Regions from separate parts of the Streptomyces sp. WAC 06738 genome, predicted to be linked through region 2. Evidence: riboswitches for the same ligand, from Rfam matches in the RefSeq annotation. Region 2 holds a riboswitch; each other region holds the start of a gene.
What was found. Region 2 has a riboswitch for thiamine pyrophosphate ahead of DMB38_RS27485 (thiamine ABC transporter substrate-binding protein). Riboswitches for the same ligand answer to the same signal wherever they lie in the genome.
Positions count from the first base shown of each region.

Region 1: it holds a riboswitch for thiamine pyrophosphate, as region 2 does, so the genes downstream of both, thiO (glycine oxidase ThiO) here and DMB38_RS27485 (thiamine ABC transporter substrate-binding protein) in region 2, are expected to answer to the same signal.
Region 3: it holds a riboswitch for thiamine pyrophosphate, as region 2 does, so the genes downstream of both, thiC (phosphomethylpyrimidine synthase ThiC) here and DMB38_RS27485 (thiamine ABC transporter substrate-binding protein) in region 2, are expected to answer to the same signal.

Region 1 is NZ_CP029618.1:1,624,043-1,630,342, forward strand. It holds gene metF (methylenetetrahydrofolate reductase [NAD(P)H]) at 1-150, opposite strand, end outside; gene thiE (thiamine phosphate synthase) at 242-940, opposite strand; gene DMB38_RS06790 (Rv2175c family DNA-binding protein) at 1,015-1,380, opposite strand; gene DMB38_RS06795 (FAD-dependent oxidoreductase) at 1,502-2,689, opposite strand; TPP riboswitch at 2,887-2,999, shown strand; gene thiO (glycine oxidase ThiO) at 2,998-4,266, shown strand; gene thiS (sulfur carrier protein ThiS) at 4,263-4,523, shown strand; gene DMB38_RS06810 (thiazole synthase) at 4,529-5,401, shown strand; gene pknB (Stk1 family PASTA domain-containing Ser/Thr kinase) at 5,546-6,300, shown strand, end outside.
Region 2 is NZ_CP029618.1:6,232,214-6,238,513, forward strand. It holds gene frr (ribosome recycling factor) at 1-473, shown strand, start outside; gene DMB38_RS27475 (phosphatidate cytidylyltransferase) at 545-1,474, shown strand; gene rlmN (23S rRNA (adenine(2503)-C(2))-methyltransferase RlmN) at 1,605-2,723, shown strand; TPP riboswitch at 2,738-2,848, shown strand; gene DMB38_RS27485 (thiamine ABC transporter substrate-binding protein) at 2,886-3,944, shown strand; gene DMB38_RS27490 (iron ABC transporter permease) at 4,061-5,665, shown strand; gene DMB38_RS27495 (ABC transporter ATP-binding protein) at 5,665-6,300, shown strand, end outside.
Region 3 is NZ_CP029618.1:3,879,731-3,886,030, reverse strand. It holds gene DMB38_RS16800 (DUF5326 family protein) at 1-35, shown strand, start outside; partial or broken gene DMB38_RS16795 (YibE/F family protein) at 294-1,526, opposite strand; TPP riboswitch at 1,594-1,725, shown strand; gene thiC (phosphomethylpyrimidine synthase ThiC) at 1,718-3,526, shown strand; gene DMB38_RS16785 (protein kinase) at 3,700-5,550, shown strand; gene DMB38_RS16780 (serine/threonine-protein kinase) at 5,532-6,300, shown strand, end outside.

The DNA of each region.
Region 1 (6,300 bases), 4.6 Mb from region 2:
GATGCGCCGTACGGCGTTCCAGAGGGTCCGCTCCCCCTTGTCGGTCTTCGGGGCGGCGAACTCGAACGAAAACGACTGCTTGCCGGACGCGAGCAGTTCACGAACAGTGACTGCGCGATCATTCCTGGTCGAAGCGATGCCGGTGGCCATACGCGGCAGGTTAACCGCCTGTCACCTCCGGACCCAAGACGGCCAGCTCAATTGCCCGGCCGGGACCCGGCGCCCCGGGCCGCCCCGGCGATTACCGGACGTCACCGTTCCGGGCCGCGCGCAGCCGCCGTACGAACTCACCCGCCGCAGCTCCGGGGTCCTCCGCGGCCGTCAGGGCGCGCACGACGACGACGCGGCGGGCACCGGCCGCCAGGACCTCGTCGAGGTTTCCGAGGTCGATTCCGCCGATGGCGAACCACGGGCGGTCGGTGCCGAGCCCCGCCGCGTACCGGACGAGGCCGAGGCCGGCCGCGGGGCGCCCGGCCTTCGTGGGCGTGGGCCAGCACGGGCCGGTGCAGAAGTAGTCGACGCCGGGCTCGGCGGCCGCGGCGCGGGTCTCCGCCTCGGCGTGGGTGGAGCGGCCGATCAGCACGTCCTCGGGCCCGGCGCCCAGGATGGCGCGGGCGGCGGGCACGGGCAGGTCGCCCTGGCCCAGGTGCAGCACGTCGGCGCCCGCGGCGTGCGCCACGTCGGCGCGGTCGTTGACGGCGAGCAGCCGGCCGTGCCGGCGGCAGGCGTCGGCGAACACCTCCAGGTGCGCCAGCTCCTCGCGCGCCTCCATGCCCTTCTCGCGCAGTTGGACGATGTCCACGCCCGCGGCCAGCACGGCGTCGAGGAACTCGGGCAGGTCGCCCTGGCGGGTGCGGGCGTCGGTGCAGAGATAGAGCTGCGCGGCGCCGAGCCGGGCGCGGGCGTCCGCGGTGGCGCGGGCGGCGGTTCCTGCCTTCATGCGGCACTCCCCCCTCGTACGGTCCCGTACGGTCGCGGGGCCGGACCCGCGGCTGCGCGCCCGGCCCCGCGAGGTTACACAGCCAGTGCCTGCGCCCTGCGCTTGACCTCCGTCCCGCGGTTCTCGCGCAGCGCCTGCGCGGGAGTCCCCGGAAGCGAGGGGTCGGGGGTGAACAGCCACTCCAGCGCCTCCGCGTCGCTGAAGCCGTCGTCCTTGAGCAGCGTCAGGGTGCCGGTGAGGCCCTTGATCACCTTCCCCTCGCCGATGAACTCGGCGGGCACGTGCAGCGCGTTGTTCTCACCCCGCCGCACCGCGATCAGCTGGCCTTCCTTCACCAACTGCCGCACGCGGGTCACCTCGACGCCGAGCTTCTCCGCGACGTCGGGAAGGGTGAGCCAGGAGGGGACGAGAGCATCGATCTTCGCATCAATCTCGGTCACACCCCCAGCCTGCCATCTCGGACCGCCTGCCGGTACAGGGCAGCGCCAAAGGGAGGCATATCACCGCGAAGCATCCCCGTATGCAGGGGGGCCGGCGCGGCCCCCGGCAGTGCCGCGGACGTCAGAGCGCGGCCGATTTCAGCGGTACGGCCGCGTCGGCGGCCCGCTCGCGGTCCAGCGCGGCGCCGGCGTGGATCAGCTTGCGCCCCTGGGTGAGGTCCCGCGGCCGGCCCACGGCCAGCAGCGCGATGAGCCGGCCGGCGCGCAGCCAGCACACCGACCACGAGGTGCCGTCCGGGTCGCCGCGCCACAGCAGCTCGTCGCGGTCCGTGTGGTGGCCGACGTACTGCACGAAGCGGCCGAACTGCTCGGACCAGAAGTACGGCACCGGGTCGTACACCGCGCCCGGCGCGCCCGCGATGTCCGCGGCGACCGTCGTCGGGCCCTGCAGCGCGTTGTCCCAGTGGTGGATCAGCAGCCGTTCCCCGTAGCGCGCGGACGGGAACGACGCGCAGTCGCCGACGGCCCAGACGCCGGGCACGTTCGTACGCAGCCGCTCGTCGGCCCGCACCGCCCCGTCGCCGCCCAGCGCGACGCCGGAGCCGGCGAGCCAGGCCGTGGTGGGGCGGGCGCCGATGCCGACGACGACGGCGTCGGCGGTCAGCTCCGTACCGTCGTCGAGGACCACCGCGACCGGGCCGTGCTCGCCCGCGCTCTCGACGCGCTCGACCCGGCGCCCCGTCAGCAGCCGGGCGCCGCTCTCCTCGTACCACGCGGCCATCGGCGCCGCGACCGCCGCGGGCAGCGCCGCCGCCAGCGGATGCCCGGCGGCCTCCACGACCGTCACCTCGCAGCCCTGCTCGCGCGCCGCGGTGGTCAGCTCCGCGCCGATCCAGCCCGCGCCGACCACCAGGACCCGGCTGCGCCGCACCAGCACCGCGCGCAGCCGCGCCGCGTCGTCGAGGGTGCGCAGCAGGTGCACGCCGGGCGTGGCGCCTGCCGGGGCGCCCGGCAGCGGGATCGGCGCCGCGCCGGTGGCGAGCACCAGGTTCCCGTACGGCACCGGCCCGGCGTCCGTCTCCAGCACCCGCCCCTCGGTGTCCAGCCGGTCGGCGTGCAGCCCCAGCCGGAGCCCGATGCCGTACTCCGCGAAGTCCACCTCGAACGCCGAGCCCTCCGCCTTGCCCAGCAGCACCGCCTTCGACAGCGGCGGCCGGTCGTACGGATCGTGCGGCTCCGCACCGACGAGGGTGACGGCGTCCGCGTACCCCTGCTCGCGCAGCGCCACGGCGGTCTGCACGCCGGCCATGCCGGCGCCGACGACGACGGTGCCCGCGGCGGGGTCCGCGGCGCGGCTGGGGCGGCTGGCGGCCCGGTCGGCGGGCACGCGGTCGGGTTCGGCGTCGGTCACACGATCACTGTATGCCGCACCGGTCGGCCGCCGCTCGTGCCGGCCCGCTCGCGAGGCTCCCTTACAGCGGCCGGGCGTACGGAGTTAGGGTGGCCGGGAAGACTCGCGGGAGCCCGGCGCGCACCGGGCTGAGAGGGGGGCTGGCGGCCCCCGACCGTACGAACCTGATCCGGGTCATGCCGGCGAAGGGAGGGGCGAACGCGCCCATGCAGCCACGCGACACACCCCCGACGGAACCCACCACGACACCCTCCGCGGCGCCCGCGGCGGGCCCAACCGGCGCGCCGCGCACGGCGGATGCCGCATACGACGTCCTCGTCGTCGGCGGCGGCGTCATCGGCCTGGTCACCGCCTGGCAGGCGGCGCGCCGCGGGCTGGCCACCGCCGTCGCCGACCCGGCGCCCGGCGGCGGCGCCGCGCAGGTCGCGGCCGGAATGCTCGCCGCCGTGACCGAACTCCACTACGGCGAGGAAGCGCTGCTGGCGCTCAACCTGGCCGCCGCGGAACGCTATCCGGCGTTCGCCGCCGAACTGGCGGAGGCGTCCGGCCGGGACATCGGCTACCGCCGCTGCGGCGCGCTGTCCGTCGCGCTCGACGCGGACGACCGCGCCCAACTGCGCGAACTCCACGGCTTCCAGCAGCGGCTGGGGCTCTCCGCGCAGTGGCTCAGCGGCAGCGAGTGCCGCCGCCTGGAGCCGATGCTCGCGCCGGGGGTACGCGGCGGGCTGCGCGTCGACGGCGACCACCAGACGGACCCGCGGCTGCTGACCGCGGCGCTCGTCACCGCGTGCGAGCGGGCCGGCGTCGCCTTCCACCGTGGCGTCGCGACGCGGCTGCGGATCGCCGGCGCGGGCGAAGGCGAGCGGGCGGCGGGCGCGGAGCTGGCGGACGGCACCCGGCTCGACGCCGGACAGACGGTGCTCGCCGCGGGCAGCCGCAGCGGGAGCCTGGCGGGGGTGCCGGAGGCGGTACGCCCGCCGGTGCGGCCGGTGAAGGGGCAGGTGCTGCGGTTGCGGATGCCCGACGCCGGGACGCCGTTCCTGTCCCGTACGGTACGGGCCGTGGTGCGCGGCAGCAGCGTGTACCTGGTGCCACGGGAGAGCGGCGAGCTGGTGGTCGGCGCCACCAGCGAGGAGCTGGGCTGGGACACCACCGTCACCGCCGGCGGCGTGTACGAGCTGCTGCGCGACGCGCACGAGCTGCTGCCGGGGCTGACGGAGCTGCCGCTCGTGGAGACCGGCGCCGGGCTGCGCCCCGGCTCCCCCGACAACGCGCCGCTGCTGGGCCCCACCGCCCTGGCGGGGCTCCACCTGGCCACCGGCCACTACCGCAACGGGGTGCTCCTCACCCCCGTCACCGGCGACGCACTCGCCGCCGTCCTCACCGGCGGCGAACTCCCCGACGTGGCCCGCCCGTTCGCGGCCACCCGGTTCGGCCGTACGCACCAGCAGCACGAAGGGCGGCAGCACGCATGACCCAGGACGCCACGCAGACCCGTACCGACCCCCGTACCGACTCCCCGGCCCACGCGCCCACCATCACCGTCAACGGCGCGCCCCGCACGATCGCCGCGGGCCTCACCCTCGACGCCCTCGTCGCCACCCTCACCGCCGCGCACCGCGGCGTCGCCGCCGCCGTCAACGAGGACGTCGTGCCGCGCGGCGACTGGCCCACCACCACCCTCGGCGACGGCGACCGCGTCGAGATCCTCACCGCGGTCCAGGGAGGCTGACCACCGTGACCAGCACCGTCCCCGCCCCCGTCCCCGCAGACCTCACCGGCGCCGACCCGCTCACCATCGCCGGCGTCCGCTTCTCCTCCCGCCTCATCATGGGCACCGGCGGCGCGAGCAGCCTGGACCTCATGGAGCGCGCCCTCCTCGCCTCCGGCACCGAGCTGACCACCGTCGCGATGCGCCGCGTCGACCCCGGCGTGCACGGCTCCGTGCTCGACGTGCTGCGCCGCCACGGCATCCGCGTGCTGCCGAACACCGCCGGCTGCTACACCGCGGGCGAGGCCGTCCTCACCGCCCGGCTGGCCCGCGAGGCGCTGGGCACGGACTGGGTGAAGCTGGAGGTCATCGCCGACGAGCGGACTCTGCTGCCCGACCCGGTCGAGCTGCTGGCCGCCGCCGAGACGCTCGTCGACGACGGCTTCACCGTGCTCCCGTACACCAACGACGACCCCGTGCTCGCCCGCAGGCTGGAGGACGCCGGCTGCGCCGCCGTGATGCCGCTGGGCTCCCCCATCGGCTCCGGGCTCGGGATCCGCAATCCGCACAACTTCGAGCTCATCACCGAGGCCGCCGGGGTGCCCGTCATCCTCGACGCCGGGGCGGGCACCGCCTCGGACGCCGCCCTGGCGATGGAGCTGGGCTGCGACGCGGTGATGCTGGCGTCCGCGGTGACGCGGGCGCAGGAGCCGGTGCTGATGGCGGAGGCGATGCGGTACGCGATCGCCGCGGGCCGGCTCGCCGCGCGCGCCGGGCGCATCCCGCGCCGGCACTTCGCGCGCGCGTCCTCCCCGGGGGCGGGCGTCGCCGAGCTGGGCCCCGGGGGCGGCCGGGACGAGGGTCCCGGGCCGGACCCGGAGCGGCCCGCGTTCGGGTGAACTGCCCGGCCCCGTAGCGGCACGCCTTCGGGAACGTACTGCAGCACAACGGTGACGGGAACGCGTCCCTCACCTCGTAGACTGCCGTTCGTGGACACGACTCTGGACCCGTCCCCCCATCCGCCGGGAGGGTGGGGAGACCCCATGGTCGGGCAGATGCTCGACGGGCGCTACCGCGTCGACGCACGCATCGCCGCCGGCGGCATGGCGACCGTCTACCGCGCGCTGGACACCCGGCTCGACCGGGTGCTCGCCGTCAAGGTCATGCACCCGTCGCTCGCCGCCGACGCCTCCTTCGTCCAGCGGTTCATCCTGGAGGCCAAGTCGGTCGCGGGCCTGGCCCACCCGAACGTCGTGGGCGTCTACGACCAGGGCACCGACGGCCCGCACGTCTTCCTGGCCATGGAGTACGTCCCGGGCTGCACCCTGCGCGACGTGCTGCACGACCGCGGCGCGCTCCAGCCGCGGGCCGCGCTGGACATCCTGGAGCCCGTGCTCGCCGCGCTCGGCGCCGCGCACCGGGCCGGGTTCGTGCACCGCGACATGAAGCCGGAGAACGTCCTCATCGGCGACGACGGCCGGGTCAAGGTCGCCGACTTCGGGCTCGTCCGCGCCGTCGACACCCACACCACCGCCTCGACCGGCGCCGTGCTCGGCAGCGTGTCGTATCTGGCGCCCGAGCAGATCGAGCGCGGCGCCGCCGACCCCCGGGTCGACGTGTACGCCTGCGGCGTGATGCTCTACGAGATGCTCACCGGCGCCAAGCCGCACGCCGGCGAGCACGCCGCGCACGTGCTCTACCAGCACCTGCACGAGGACGTCGAGCCGCCGTCCGCCGTCGTCCCGGGGCTGCCCGCGCAGTTGGACGACCTGGTCGCCACCGCCGCCGCGCGCCGCAG
Region 2 (6,300 bases):
CCGGGCGGGCGCATCCGGCGATGTTCAACAAGATCACGGCGGATTACTACGGGGCCCAGACCCCCATCAACCAGCTCGCGTCGTTCTCGGTGCCGGAGCCGCGGATGGCGGTGGTGACCCCGTTCGACAAGAGCGCCCTGCGCAACATCGAGCAGGCGATCCGCGACTCCGACCTCGGCGTCAACCCCTCCAACGACGGCAACATCATCCGGGTGGTCTTCCCGCAGCTCACCGAGGAGCGCCGCAAGGAGTTCATCAAGGTCGCCAGGGCCAAGGGCGAGGACGCGCGGATCGCCATCCGCTCCGTACGCCGCAAGGCCAAGGAGACCATCGACAAGGCCGTCAAGGACGGCGAGATCGGTGAGGACGAGGGCCGCCGCGGCGAGAAGGAGCTCGACGACACCACCCACAAGTACGTGGCCCAGGTCGACGAGCTGCTCAAGCACAAGGAAGCAGAGCTGCTCGAGGTCTGATGAACGACTCCTCCAGGGGGGCCCCGGCGGGTCCCGTGTACGGCGGGGGTGAAAGGGCGCAGACTCCGCGCATGCCCATCGTGTCCGGCGACGCCCCTGCCGACGAACCCTCCCCAGGTCCCTCCGGGGGATCCGGCGCCCCGGGCGATCCCTCCACCCCGCCGCCGCCCGCTCCCAAGCGGCGCCGCGGCGGCCGGGACCTCGGCGCGGCCATAGGCGTCGGGCTCGGCCTCGGCGCCATCGTGCTGGCCACGCTCTTCGTCGTGAAAGTGCTCTTCCTCGGCGTCATCGTCGTCGCGGTGGCGGTCGGGCTGTGGGAGCTGACGTCGCGGCTGGCGGAGGTCCGCGGCATCCGCACGCCGCTGGTGCCGCTGGTGCTCGGCGGCATCGCCATGGTCATCGCCGGGTACGCGGCCGGCGCCGAGGGCGCCGGAGCGGCCCTCGCGCTCACCGCCCTCGCCGTCCCCGTCTGGCGGCTGACGCGCCCCGCGGAGGACTACCTCCGCGACGTCACCGCCGGCGTCTTCGCCGCGTTCTACGTGCCGTTCCTCGCCTCCTTCGTCGCCCTGATGCTCGCCGCGGACGACGACGGGCCGCAGCGGGTGCTGACATTCCTGATCCTCACGGTGATCAGCGACACCGGCGCGTACGCCGTGGGCTACAAGCTCGGCCGCAACAAACTCGCCCCGCGCATCAGCCCCGGCAAGACCCGCGAGGGCCTGGGCGGCGCGCTGGCCTTCGCGATGGCGGCGGGCGCGGTGTGCATGGAACTGCTCATCGACGACGGCCGCTGGTGGCAGGGGCTCCTGCTGGGCGCCGCGGCAGCCGCCTCGGCGACGCTCGGCGACCTCGCCGAGTCGATGATCAAACGGGACCTCGGCATCAAGGACATGGGCACGCTGCTCCCCGGCCACGGCGGGATCATGGACCGGCTGGACTCGCTGCTGCCGACGGCGCCGGTGGTCTGGCTGCTGATGGTGATCTTCGTCGGCGCGGGCTGACCCGGCCGCCGCCTCCCCCCTCCCGGGGCGCGGTTTCGGTGAGCGCCGGCCAGTGGGCTCGTAGCGACGAATCAGGGCGTTCGGGGATGAGGCGGGCGGGGGTGAATCCGTCTGCGACACTGGTACGGCTATGCCGAAGCCAGGAGAGCTCACCTTCGCCGTCCCCCGTGGTGCCAAGAAGCCGCCGCGGCACCTCGCCGACCTCACCCCCGCCGAGCGCCGCGACGCCGTCGCCGAGCTGGGGGAGAAGCCGTTCCGTGCCGCGCAGCTCTCGCGCCACTACTTCGCGCGCTACGCGGCCGACCCGGCCGGCTGGACCGACGTGCCCGCCGCATCCCGGGCGAAGCTCGCCGAGGGGCTGCTGCCCGAGCTGATGACCGTCGTACGGCATCTGAGCTGCGACGGCGACACCACCCGCAAGACCCTCTGGCGGCTCTTCGACGGCACGCTGGTCGAGTCGGTGCTCATGCGCTACCCCGACCGCGTCACCATGTGCATCTCCTCGCAGGCCGGCTGCGGCATGAACTGCCCGTTCTGCGCCACCGGCCAGGCCGGGCTCACCCGCAACCTGTCCACCGCCGAGATCGTCCACCAGATCGTCGACGGCATGCGCGCCCTGCGCGACGGCGAGGTGCCCGGTGGCCCGGCGCGGCTGTCCAACATCGTCTTCATGGGCATGGGCGAGCCGCTGGCGAACTACAACCGCGTGCTGTCGGCCATCCGCCGCCTCACCGACCCCGAGCCCGACGGGCTCGGGCTCTCCCAGCGCGGCATCACCGTCTCCACCGTCGGCCTCGTGCCCGCCATGCACCGCTTCGCCGACGAGGGGCTCAAGTGCCGCCTCGCCGTCTCCCTGCACGCGCCCGACGACGAGCTGCGCGACACCCTCGTGCCCGTCAACACACGCTGGCAGGTCCGCGAGGTCCTCGACGCCGCCTGGGAGTACGCCGCCCGCTCCGGCCGCCGCGTCTCCATCGAGTACGCGCTCATCAAGGACATCAACGACCAGGCATGGCGCGCCGACCTCCTCGGCCGCCTCCTCAAGGGCCGCCGCGCGCACGTCAACCTCATCCCGCTCAACCCCACCCCCGGCTCCAAGTGGACCGCCTCCCGGCCCGAGGACGAGCGGGCGTTCGTCGCCGCCCTGGAGGCCCACGGCGTGCCCGTGACCGTACGGGACACCCGCGGCCAGGAGATCGAGGGCGCCTGCGGGCAGCTCGCCGCCTCCGCGGCCGACACCCCCGCCTGATACCGTTCACGTGTACACACCGACAGGGGAGCGCTCGCAGCGCTGAGAGTGCGGCACCGTCCAGGCCGCAGACCCTCGAACCTCGCCCAGGTCATTCTGGGTAGGAAGTTCGGTCGAGACTCTGCTGCTGCCCGGGCTGCCCGCCGCCACGAAAGCAGCCCGATGAAGCGCATCGTCACCACCGCCCTGGCCGCGTCCCTCGCCCTGGGCCTGGCCGCCTGCGGCTCGGACTCCGGCGACGGATCCGGGTCCGGCGCGGGCGACAAGAGCGTCACCCTCGTCACCCACGACTCCTTCGCCGTCTCCGACGGCGTGCTGAAGGCGTTCGAGAAGCAGTCCGGGTACACGGTCGACATCCTCAAGGGCAAGGACGCCGGCTCCGCCGTCAACCAGGCCGTCCTCTCCAAGGACAACCCCCAGGGCGACGTCTTCTTCGGCATCGACAACACGCTGCTCTCCCGCGGCCTCGACAACGGCATCTTCACGCCGTACGAGGCGAAGGGGCTCGACCGCATACCCGGGGAACTCCAGCTCGACGCGGACGAACACCGTGTCACCCCCGTCGACTACGGCGACGTCTGCGTCAACTACGACCGCGCGTACTTCGAGGAGAAGAACCTCGACCCGCCGCAGACCTTCGACGACCTCGCCGACCCCCGCTACAAGGACCTCCTCGTCACCGAGAACGCCGCCACCTCCTCCCCGGGCCTGGCCTTCCTCCTCGCCACCGCCGACGAGTACGGCGAGGAGGGCTGGGAGGACTACTGGGGCAAGCTGCGGGAGAACGGCGTCGAGGTCGTCGACGGCTGGGAGCAGGCGTACTACGAGCGCTTCTCCGGCGCCGGCAAGGGCGACAAGCCGCTCGTCGTCTCGTACGCCTCCAGCCCGCCCGTGCTCGACATGGAGTCCCGGCCCCAGGAGGCCACCACCGGGGTGTCCACCGGCACCTGCTTCCGCCAGATCGAGTTCGCCGGGCTGCTCGCCAACGCCGGCAACGCCGAAGGCGGCAAGGCCCTCATCGACTTCCTCATCGGCGAGCGGTTCCAGCAGGACATGCCGCTGAACATGTTCGTCCACCCCGTGCGCGAGGACACCGCGCTGCCCGAGGTCTTCACCCGCTACGGCGAGGAGATCGCCGACCCCCACACCCTCGACCCGGCGACCGTCGACGACAACCGGGAGCAGTGGATCAAGACGTGGACCTCGCTGGTCGTGAAGTGACCCGGGCCGCGGGCCGCGGCAAGACGGACACCGGACCGGGTACGGGTACGCCGACCGGACCGGCGGCGGGCGCGCGCCGCCGCCGGATACGCGGGGCGGCCGGGCGGCTCGCGCTTATGGCCGTACCCGCCGCGTTCCTCGGCGTCTTCTTCGCCTACCCCGTGAGCGCCATCGTCGCCCGCGGGCTGCGCGAGGGCGGCCGCTGGCAGTTCGGCCGCATCCCCGACGTCCTCGGCGACCCGGACATCCTCGGCGTCCTCTGGTTCACCCTCTGGCAGGCCGCCGCCTCCACCGGGCTCACCCTCGTCCTCGCGCTGCCCGCCGCGTACGTCTTCGCCCGCTTCGACTTTCCCGGCAAGCAACTGCTGCGCGCCCTGGTCACCGTGCCGTTCGTGATGCCCACCGTCGTCGTCGGCTCCGCCTTCCTCGCGCTCACCGGCCGCGGCGGCGTCCTCGACGGGTGGTGGGGCATACGGCTGGACACCACCGTGTGGGCCATCCTCCTCGCCCACGTCTTCTTCAACTTCGCCGTCGTCGTACGGACCGTCGGCGGCCTGTGGGCCCAGCTCGACCCGCGCCAGGAAGAAGCCGCCCGAGTCCTCGGCGCCGGCCGCCTCGCCGCCTGGCGGCACGTCACCCTGCCCGCGCTCGGCCCCGCCGTCGCCGCCGCGGCCCTCATGGTCTTCCTCTTCACCTTCACCTCCTTCGGCGTCATCCAGATCCTCGGCGGCCCCGCCTACGCCACCCTCGAAGTCGAGATCTACCGCCAGACCGCCGACTTCCTCGACCTGCCCACCGCCGCGGTCCTCTCCCTCCTCCAACTCGCCGCCGTCGCCGCCGTCCTGGCCGTGCACGCCTGGACCGTACGCCGCCGGGAGACCGCGCTGCGCCTCGTCGCCCCCGAGACCACCGCCCGCCGCCCCCGCGGCGCCGGCGAACGCGCCCTCCTCGGCGGCGTCGTCGCCCTCGTCACCGTGCTCCTCCTCGCGCCGCTCGCCGTCCTCGTCGAACGCTCCTTCGCCACCCCCGGCGGCCACGGCCCCGGCTTCTACCGCGCGCTCCAGGAGAGCGACGGCACGTTCGCCGTCCCGCCGCTGGAAGCCGTCGGCAACTCCCTCGCCTACGCCGCCGTCGCCACCGTCATCGCCGTCGTCGTCGGCGGCCTCGCCGCGGCCGCCGTCACCCGCCGCGCCGGGCCCCTCGTCCGCGGCTTCGACGCGTTGCTCATGCTGCCGCTGGGCACCTCCGCCGTCACCGTCGGCTTCGGCTTCCTCATCGCCCTCGACAGCCCGCCGCTCGACCTCAGGTCCTCCTGGATCCTCGTGCCGCTCGCGCAGGCGCTGGTCGGCGTCCCCTTCGTCGTACGGACCATGCTGCCCGTGCTGCGCGCCGTCGACGACCGGCTGCGGGAGGCCGCCGCCGTGCTCGGGGCGTCACCGCTGCGGGCCTGGCGGGAGGTCGACCTGCCGCTGGTGCGGCGGGCGGTGCTCGTCGCCGCCGGCTTCGCGTTCGCGGTCTCCCTCGGCGAGTTCGGGGCGACCGTCTTCATCGCCGGGCCCGACCGGCCGACGCTGCCGGTCGCCGTCGCGCGGCTCCTCGGGCGGGCCGGGGAGACCAACTACGGGCAGGCGATGGCGCTGAGCACCATCCTCATGGCGGTGTGCGCGGCCTCGCTGCTGCTGCTGGAACGGGTCCGCAAGAACCAGGCGGGAGAGTTCTGATGCTCGTACTCGACGACGTCACCGTGCGCTACGGCGCCCGCGCCGCGGTCGACGGGATCGCCCTCGACGTCGCGGACCGCGAGATCGTCAGCGTCCTCGGGCCCAGCGGCAGCGGCAAGTCCACGCTGCTGCGGGCGGTGGCCGGGCTGCAGCCCGTCGCCGGCGGGCGGGTGCTGCTCGGCGGCCGGGACCTGGCCGGGGTGCCGGCGCACCGGCGGGGGGTGGGGCTGATGTTCCAGGACCAGCAGTTGTTCCCGCACCGGGACGTGGCCGGGAACGTGTCCTTCGGGCTGCGCATGCACGGGGCCTCGCGGGCGGCGGCCCGGGAGCGGGTGGCGGAACTGCTGTCGCTCGTCGGGCTGCCGGGGGCGCAGCGGCGGGCCGTGGGGGCGCTGTCGGGCGGGGAGCAGCAGCGGGTGGCGCTGGCGCGGGCGCTGGCGCCGTCGCCGCACCTGCTGATGCTCGACGAGCCGCTGGGGCAGTTGGACCGGTCGCTGCGGGAGCGGCTGGTGGTGGAGCTGCGGCAGCTCTTCGGGCGGCTGGGCACGACGGTGCTGGCGGTCACGCACGACCAGGGGGAGGCGTTCGCGCTCTCCGACCGGGTGGTGGTGATGCGGGAGGGGCGCGTGGCGCAG
Region 3 (6,300 bases), 2.4 Mb from region 2:
TCATGACCGCGTCGTCGTCGAAGAACGACTGGTAGCCGGCCGGCTCCCTCGTCTCCGGCGCTACCTCCGGCGCCGCCGTCCGCCGCCGCCCCGGCGGCGGGAGCGGCCCTCGGGGGAGCCGCGGCAGCGCCGGAGCCCGTGCCCGGCGCCCAGCCCTCAGGGGCGCCCGGCCCCGAACCCGGTCCCGGTCCAGTACGCGGATCTGCTCCCGTACCCGTACCGGCACCCGGTCCCCAGCCCCCGCCCGGTTCCGCACCCGGCACCGGGCCCGGCCCCGGCCCCGCCCCGTGGCGGCGGTCGGCGGAGACGACGAGCGCCGCGAGCCCCGTCGTCAGCGGCACCGACGCGACCAGCCCGATGCTGCCCACGAGGGTCCGTACGATCTCCTCGGCGACGAACTCGCTCGTCGCCACCGTGCCGACGCCCTGGTCGGCGATCGTGAAGAGCAGCAGCAGCGGCAGCGCCGCCCCCGCGTACGCGAGGACCAGCGTGTTCACCACCGACGCGATGTGATCACGCCCGATCCGCATCGCGGACGCGTACAACTTCCGCCACGGCGCCGACGGATCGGCCTGCCGCAGCTCCCACACCGCGGACGCCTGCGTCACCGTCACGTCGTCGAGCACCCCGAGCGAGCCGATCAGCACCCCCGCGAGCAGCAGCCCGCTCATGTCGATGTCCGGGTACTGGGTGTGGATGAGCCCCGTGAAGTCGTCGGTGTTCCCGGTCAGTTTCGACCAGCCGATGAACAGCGACCCCAGCAGCCCGATCAGCAGCAGCGACGCGAGCGTGCCCAGGGCGGCCACGGACGTACGCACGTTGAAGCCGTGACAGAGATAGAGCGCGATCAGCATGATGGCGCTGCCCCCGACCACCGCCACCACCAGCGGGTTCGACCCGTCGAGGATCGCCGGCAGGATGAACAGGATCAGGATCGCGAAGCTCACCGCCAGCGCCGCGAGCGCCGCCAGCCCGCGCAGCCGCCCGACGACGACCACCGCGACCGCGAAGAGCAGCGCCAGCGCCGTCATCGGCACGGTGCGTACCACGTCGGAGACGGCGTACTGCAACTCGCGCGGCGCCTTCGGCGAGTAGGAGACGACGAGCTCCTGCCCCACCTCGTACCGCCGGGACGCGTCGGGCGCGACGATCTCCGTGAAGGTCCGCCCGGCGTGCTTGCCCGACGTCACCTCGATCGTCGCCTGCTCGCACACCGCGTCCTCGTCGGGCCGCGGCTCGTCGGTGTCGGCCCCGCCGCCCGGCGGCCCCTGCTCCTGGATCTGTGCGCCCACGTCCGCGCACTTCACCTCCTCGACCTTCGTGACCTTCGCCCGCTGCCGCTCCTGGTCGAAGCCGATGCCGCTGCGCTCGCCCGCCGGTTCACTCCCCGGCCACAGCGCGATCAGCCCGGCGAGCACCGCCAGCGCGAAGGGGACGAGCACCGCGGCGATCACCCTGCGCAGCCGGTGCGAGGCGGGCGGGGCGGGGGCGCCGTGGTGGTGGCTGTGCGAATGTGTCACCGCCAGATCATCGCAGGAGTCCTCCGGGGCCCTCTTTCGTACCGGTGCGTGCAGCGGTTAGCGTGGTCGGCGAATTGCACACCGCGGGAGCTCGGAGCACCGGGCTGAGAGGGCGCTGACGGATCCGGATCCGGACCGAGGCTGCGCCGACCGCCGAACCTGTTACCGGGTAATGCCGGCGTAGGGAGTGGGTCTCCATGACCGTTTCGGATGCACGTACGCCCGCCACCGGGGACTCCGCGGAATCCGCGAAGTCCGCGGAAACCAGCGCGATCGGCTGGCACAAGGACCACCTCGAGCACCCCGCACGGCCCGACATCAGGGTCCCGGTGCGGCGCGTGCACCTCACCAACGGCCAGGACGTGACGCTGTACGACACGTCCGGGCCGTACACCGACCCGACCACCGACACCGACGTACGCCGCGGGCTCACCCCGCTGCGCGAGAACTGGATCATCGCCCGCGGCGACACCGAGGAGTACCCGGGCCGTCCGCCCCGCCCCGAGGACGACGGCCTCAAACACACCTCGCCCCGCGGCGGCCTGCGCAACCTCGACGCCGTCTTCCCCGGCCGCCCGCGCCAGCCGCGGCGCGCCCGCGGCGCGGCCGTCACCCAACTCGCGTACGCCAGACGCGGGGAGATCACCGCCGAGATGGAGTTCGTCGCGCTCCGCGAGCGCGTCGAGCCCGCCTTCGTCCGCGACGAGATCGCGGCCGGCCGCGCCGTGCTCCCCGCGAACGTCAACCACCCCGAGTCCGAACCGATGATCATCGGCAAGAACTTCCTGGTGAAGGTGAACGCCAACATCGGCAACTCGGCCGTCACCTCCTCCATCGAGGAGGAGGTGGAGAAGATGACGTGGGCCACCCGCTGGGGCGCCGACACGGTCATGGACCTCTCCACCGGCCGCAACATCCACACCACCCGCGAGTGGATCCTGCGCAACTCCCCCGTGCCCATCGGCACCGTGCCCCTCTACCAGGCGCTGGAGAAGGTCGACGGCCGCGCCGAGGAACTGAGCTGGGACGTCTACAAGGACACCGTCCTCGAACAGTGCGAGCAGGGCGTCGACTACATGACCGTCCACGCCGGCGTCCTGCTGCGCTACGTCCCGCTCACCGCCCGCCGCAAGACGGGCATCGTCTCCCGCGGCGGCTCGATCATGGCCGCCTGGTGCCTGGCCCACCACCGGGAGTCGTTCCTCTACACCCACTTCGACGAGCTGTGCGAGATCCTCGCCGCGTACGACGTGACGTTCTCCCTCGGCGACGGCCTGCGCCCCGGTTCGATCGCCGACGCCAACGACGAGGCGCAGTTCGCGGAGCTGCACACACTCGGCGAACTGAACCGGATCGCGAAGTCCCACGGCGTGCAGACCATGATCGAGGGCCCGGGACACGTCCCGATGCACAAGATCAAGGAGAACGTCGACCTCCAGCAGGAGATCTGCGAAGAGGCCCCGTTCTACACCCTCGGCCCCCTGGCCACCGACATCGCGCCCGCCTACGACCACATCACGTCCGGCATCGGCGCGGCGATGATCGCCTGGTGGGGCACGGCGATGCTCTGCTACGTCACCCCGAAGGAACACCTCGGCCTCCCGGACCGGGACGACGTCAAGACCGGCGTGATCACGTACAAGATCGCCGCCCACGCCGCGGACCTCGCCAAGGGCCACCCGGGCGCCCAGGACTGGGACGACGCCCTGTCGGACGCCCGCTTCGAGTTCCGCTGGGAGGACCAGTTCAACCTGGCCCTGGACCCGGACACGGCCCGCGAGTTCCACGACGCGACCCTCCCGGCGGAGCCGGCGAAGACGGCCCACTTCTGCTCGATGTGCGGTCCGAAGTTCTGCTCGATGAAGATCAGCAGGAACATCACGGAACGCTTCGGCTCCGACGACCGGGCGGAGCTGACCGCGGAGGAGATCGAACGCGGCATGCTGGAGAAGTCCAGGGAGTTCGCCGCCACGGGCAACCGGGTCTACCTGCCGTTGACCGACTGAGTCCCGGGGGAGGGGCAGGGCCTCGGTTCTCTGCCCCTCCCGCCGGTGTACCGATCTCTGCGCACACGCCCGCGAGCCCCGTGCGACCAACCCTCGCCGCGGTCTCAACTCCGTGTCATGGCCGCGACTACACTCTCTCCTGCAAACGTGACCCGGAGGAGGGCCCGTTGGCCGTGGAGGGGGAGACGCCGGGCGGTTCTGCCGCGGGCGAGGGTGCGGACATCCGGCCGCTTCAGGAGGACGATCCGGCGGCGCTCGGCCCGTACACGCTGCTGGGGCGGCTCGCCACCGGCGGGATGGGGCGCGTCTTCCTCGCACGTTCCGTACGCGACGGCTCCCTGGCCGCCGTCAAGACCCTGCTCGCCGAAGGCGAGATCGACGCCACCGACCGGCGCCGCTTCGCACGCGAAGTGAAGGTCGCCCGGCGGGCCGAGGGCGTGCGGACCGCGCGCGTCCTCGACGCCGACCCCGAGGCGCCGCGCCCGTGGATGGCGACCGAATACGTGCCCGCCCCCTCCGTGGCGGAACTGGTGCGCCGTGCCGGGCCGCTGGCCGGGACCGGGGCCCGGTGGGTGACGCGGGGCGCGCTGGAGTCGCTGGCGGAGCTGCACCGCCAGGGCATCGTGCACCGGGACGTCAAACCGCAGAACCTGCTGCTCGAACTCGCCGGCCCCCGCCTCATCGACTTCGGCATCTCGCACGCCGCCGACCTGACCCGTACCCAGCTCACCCTGGGCACCGTCGCCTTCACCTCCCCCGAGCAGGCCGTCGGCGAGCCCTCCACCGCGGCCTCCGACGTCTACTCCCTCGGCGCCACCCTCTTCCATCTCGCCGTCGGCCGCCCGCCGTATCCCGCGGACACCGAGATGCTGCTGCTGCTCACCTACGTGGCGGAGGGCCGGACCGACCTGGCCGGGTTACCGGACGAACTCGCCCCGGTGGTTCGCGCCTGCCTCGCGCTCTCCCCCGCCGACCGGCCGCGGACCGCGGAGCTGCTGGACCTCTTCACCTTCGAACTGGCCGAGTTCCCGACGGTGCCGGACGCGAGCGGATGGCTGCCGGCGCCGTGGGCGAGGCTGATCGAGGGGTACGCGCGACAGGGGCGGGCGCTGGCGGCGGACCCGCGGGTGCTGCGGGAAAGCAGTGAGGGCCAGGAGTGGCCGGGGCCCGCGGGCGGGGCGCCGGGCGCGACGCAACTGCCGCCGGAGACGGTACGGGAGGAGCCGGAGACCGTACGCGAGCCGACAGCGGAGGCGACGGCCGTTCGCGAGCCGGCAGGGACGGTGCCGGAGGCGACGGCCGCACGGGAAGCGCACCGCCCCGGACCACAGGCGACGCCGGAGCCCGAGCCGCGGCGGGATGAGGGGGGCGCGGGGGACGCACGGGACGTGCCGGACGGGGAAGCCGACAGGCCCGGCCGGGGCGCGCGGACCTTCGTCCGCTCCGTGCAGACGCTCATGGCCTCCCTCCTCCTGCTCCTCGCAGGCGTCGGCGCCTACGGCTACTACCGGTCCGAGCAGTCGCGCGAACCCGACGCCACCGACCGCGCGTTCGCCGGCGTATCGCCGGGCGAGTGCGTACGTACCGGCCTGGACCCGGCACGCGGCTGGACCGCCGAGGCCCCCGAGACCGTCGCCTGCGGCCCGGGAACCGACACGCCCTGGAAGGTGATCGCGACGGAGGACGGCGGCGTCGTCGACCGCTGCATGGGCACCGACGCGGCGGTCGCGTGGACCCGGCAGAGCGACGCGGGAGTCGTCAGCCTCTGCCTGGAGCGGCGGTTCACCGAGGGTGAGTGCGTGATCGGGGCCGAGCCGCAGGACGGCTCCCTTCTCGACGTCACGCCCCTCACCGATGACGCGGTCTTCGCCACCACCGTCGGATGCGCCGACACCGTCCCGGAGGGCCGCGCGGTGCTGCGGGTACTGGCGCTGGTCCAGGGCGAGGACGGATGCCCCGGCACGACGCAGGTGCGGTACCTCTTCACCGAAAGGGGGCGGATGCTGTGCCTGACCTCGGCGTGACTCCCGGCCCGCTGCACCGGGCCGACCCGCGCCACCTCGGCCCGTACCGGCTCGTCGCCCGGCTCTCCGCGGGCGGCATGGGCCGCGTCTACCTCGCCGTCGAGACCTCCACGGGCGAACTGGCCGCCGTCAAGACCCTGCTGGCGGAGGGAGAGGCCGACGACGCGGACCGGGCGCGGTTCGCCCGCGAGGTCGGCGTGGCCCGCCGGGTGGCCGGGCCGCACACCGTGCGGGTACGCGCCGCCGACCCGGCGGCCCCGCGGCCGTGGCTGGCGACGGACTACGTTTCGGCGCCCTCCCTCGGCGAACTCACCGTGCGCGGCGGCCCCGCCGACTCCGCCACGGTCGCCCGGCTCGCCGCCGACTGCGCGGCAGCCCTCCAGGCGCTGCACGCCGTCGGCGTCGTGCACCGCGACCTGAAGCCGCAGAACGTGCTGCTGCCCGCGGACGGCATCCAGGTCATCGACTTCGGCATCTCACACGCCACCGACCTCACGCGTACCCGGCTGACCCTCGGCACCCTCGCGTACATCGCCCCGGAACAGGCGCGCGGCGAGCCGGCGACGCCCGCGTGCGACGTCTACGCACTCGGCGCCACACTCTGCACCCTGGCCACCGGCCGGCCGCCGTGCCCGGACACCGGCGACCCGGTCCGTCTGCTGGCGCTCGTCGCGCGCGGTGCGGTGGACCTCGGCGCCGTGCCGGAGCCGCTGCTCGGCCTCGTGCGGGCCTGCCTGGCCCTCGACCCGG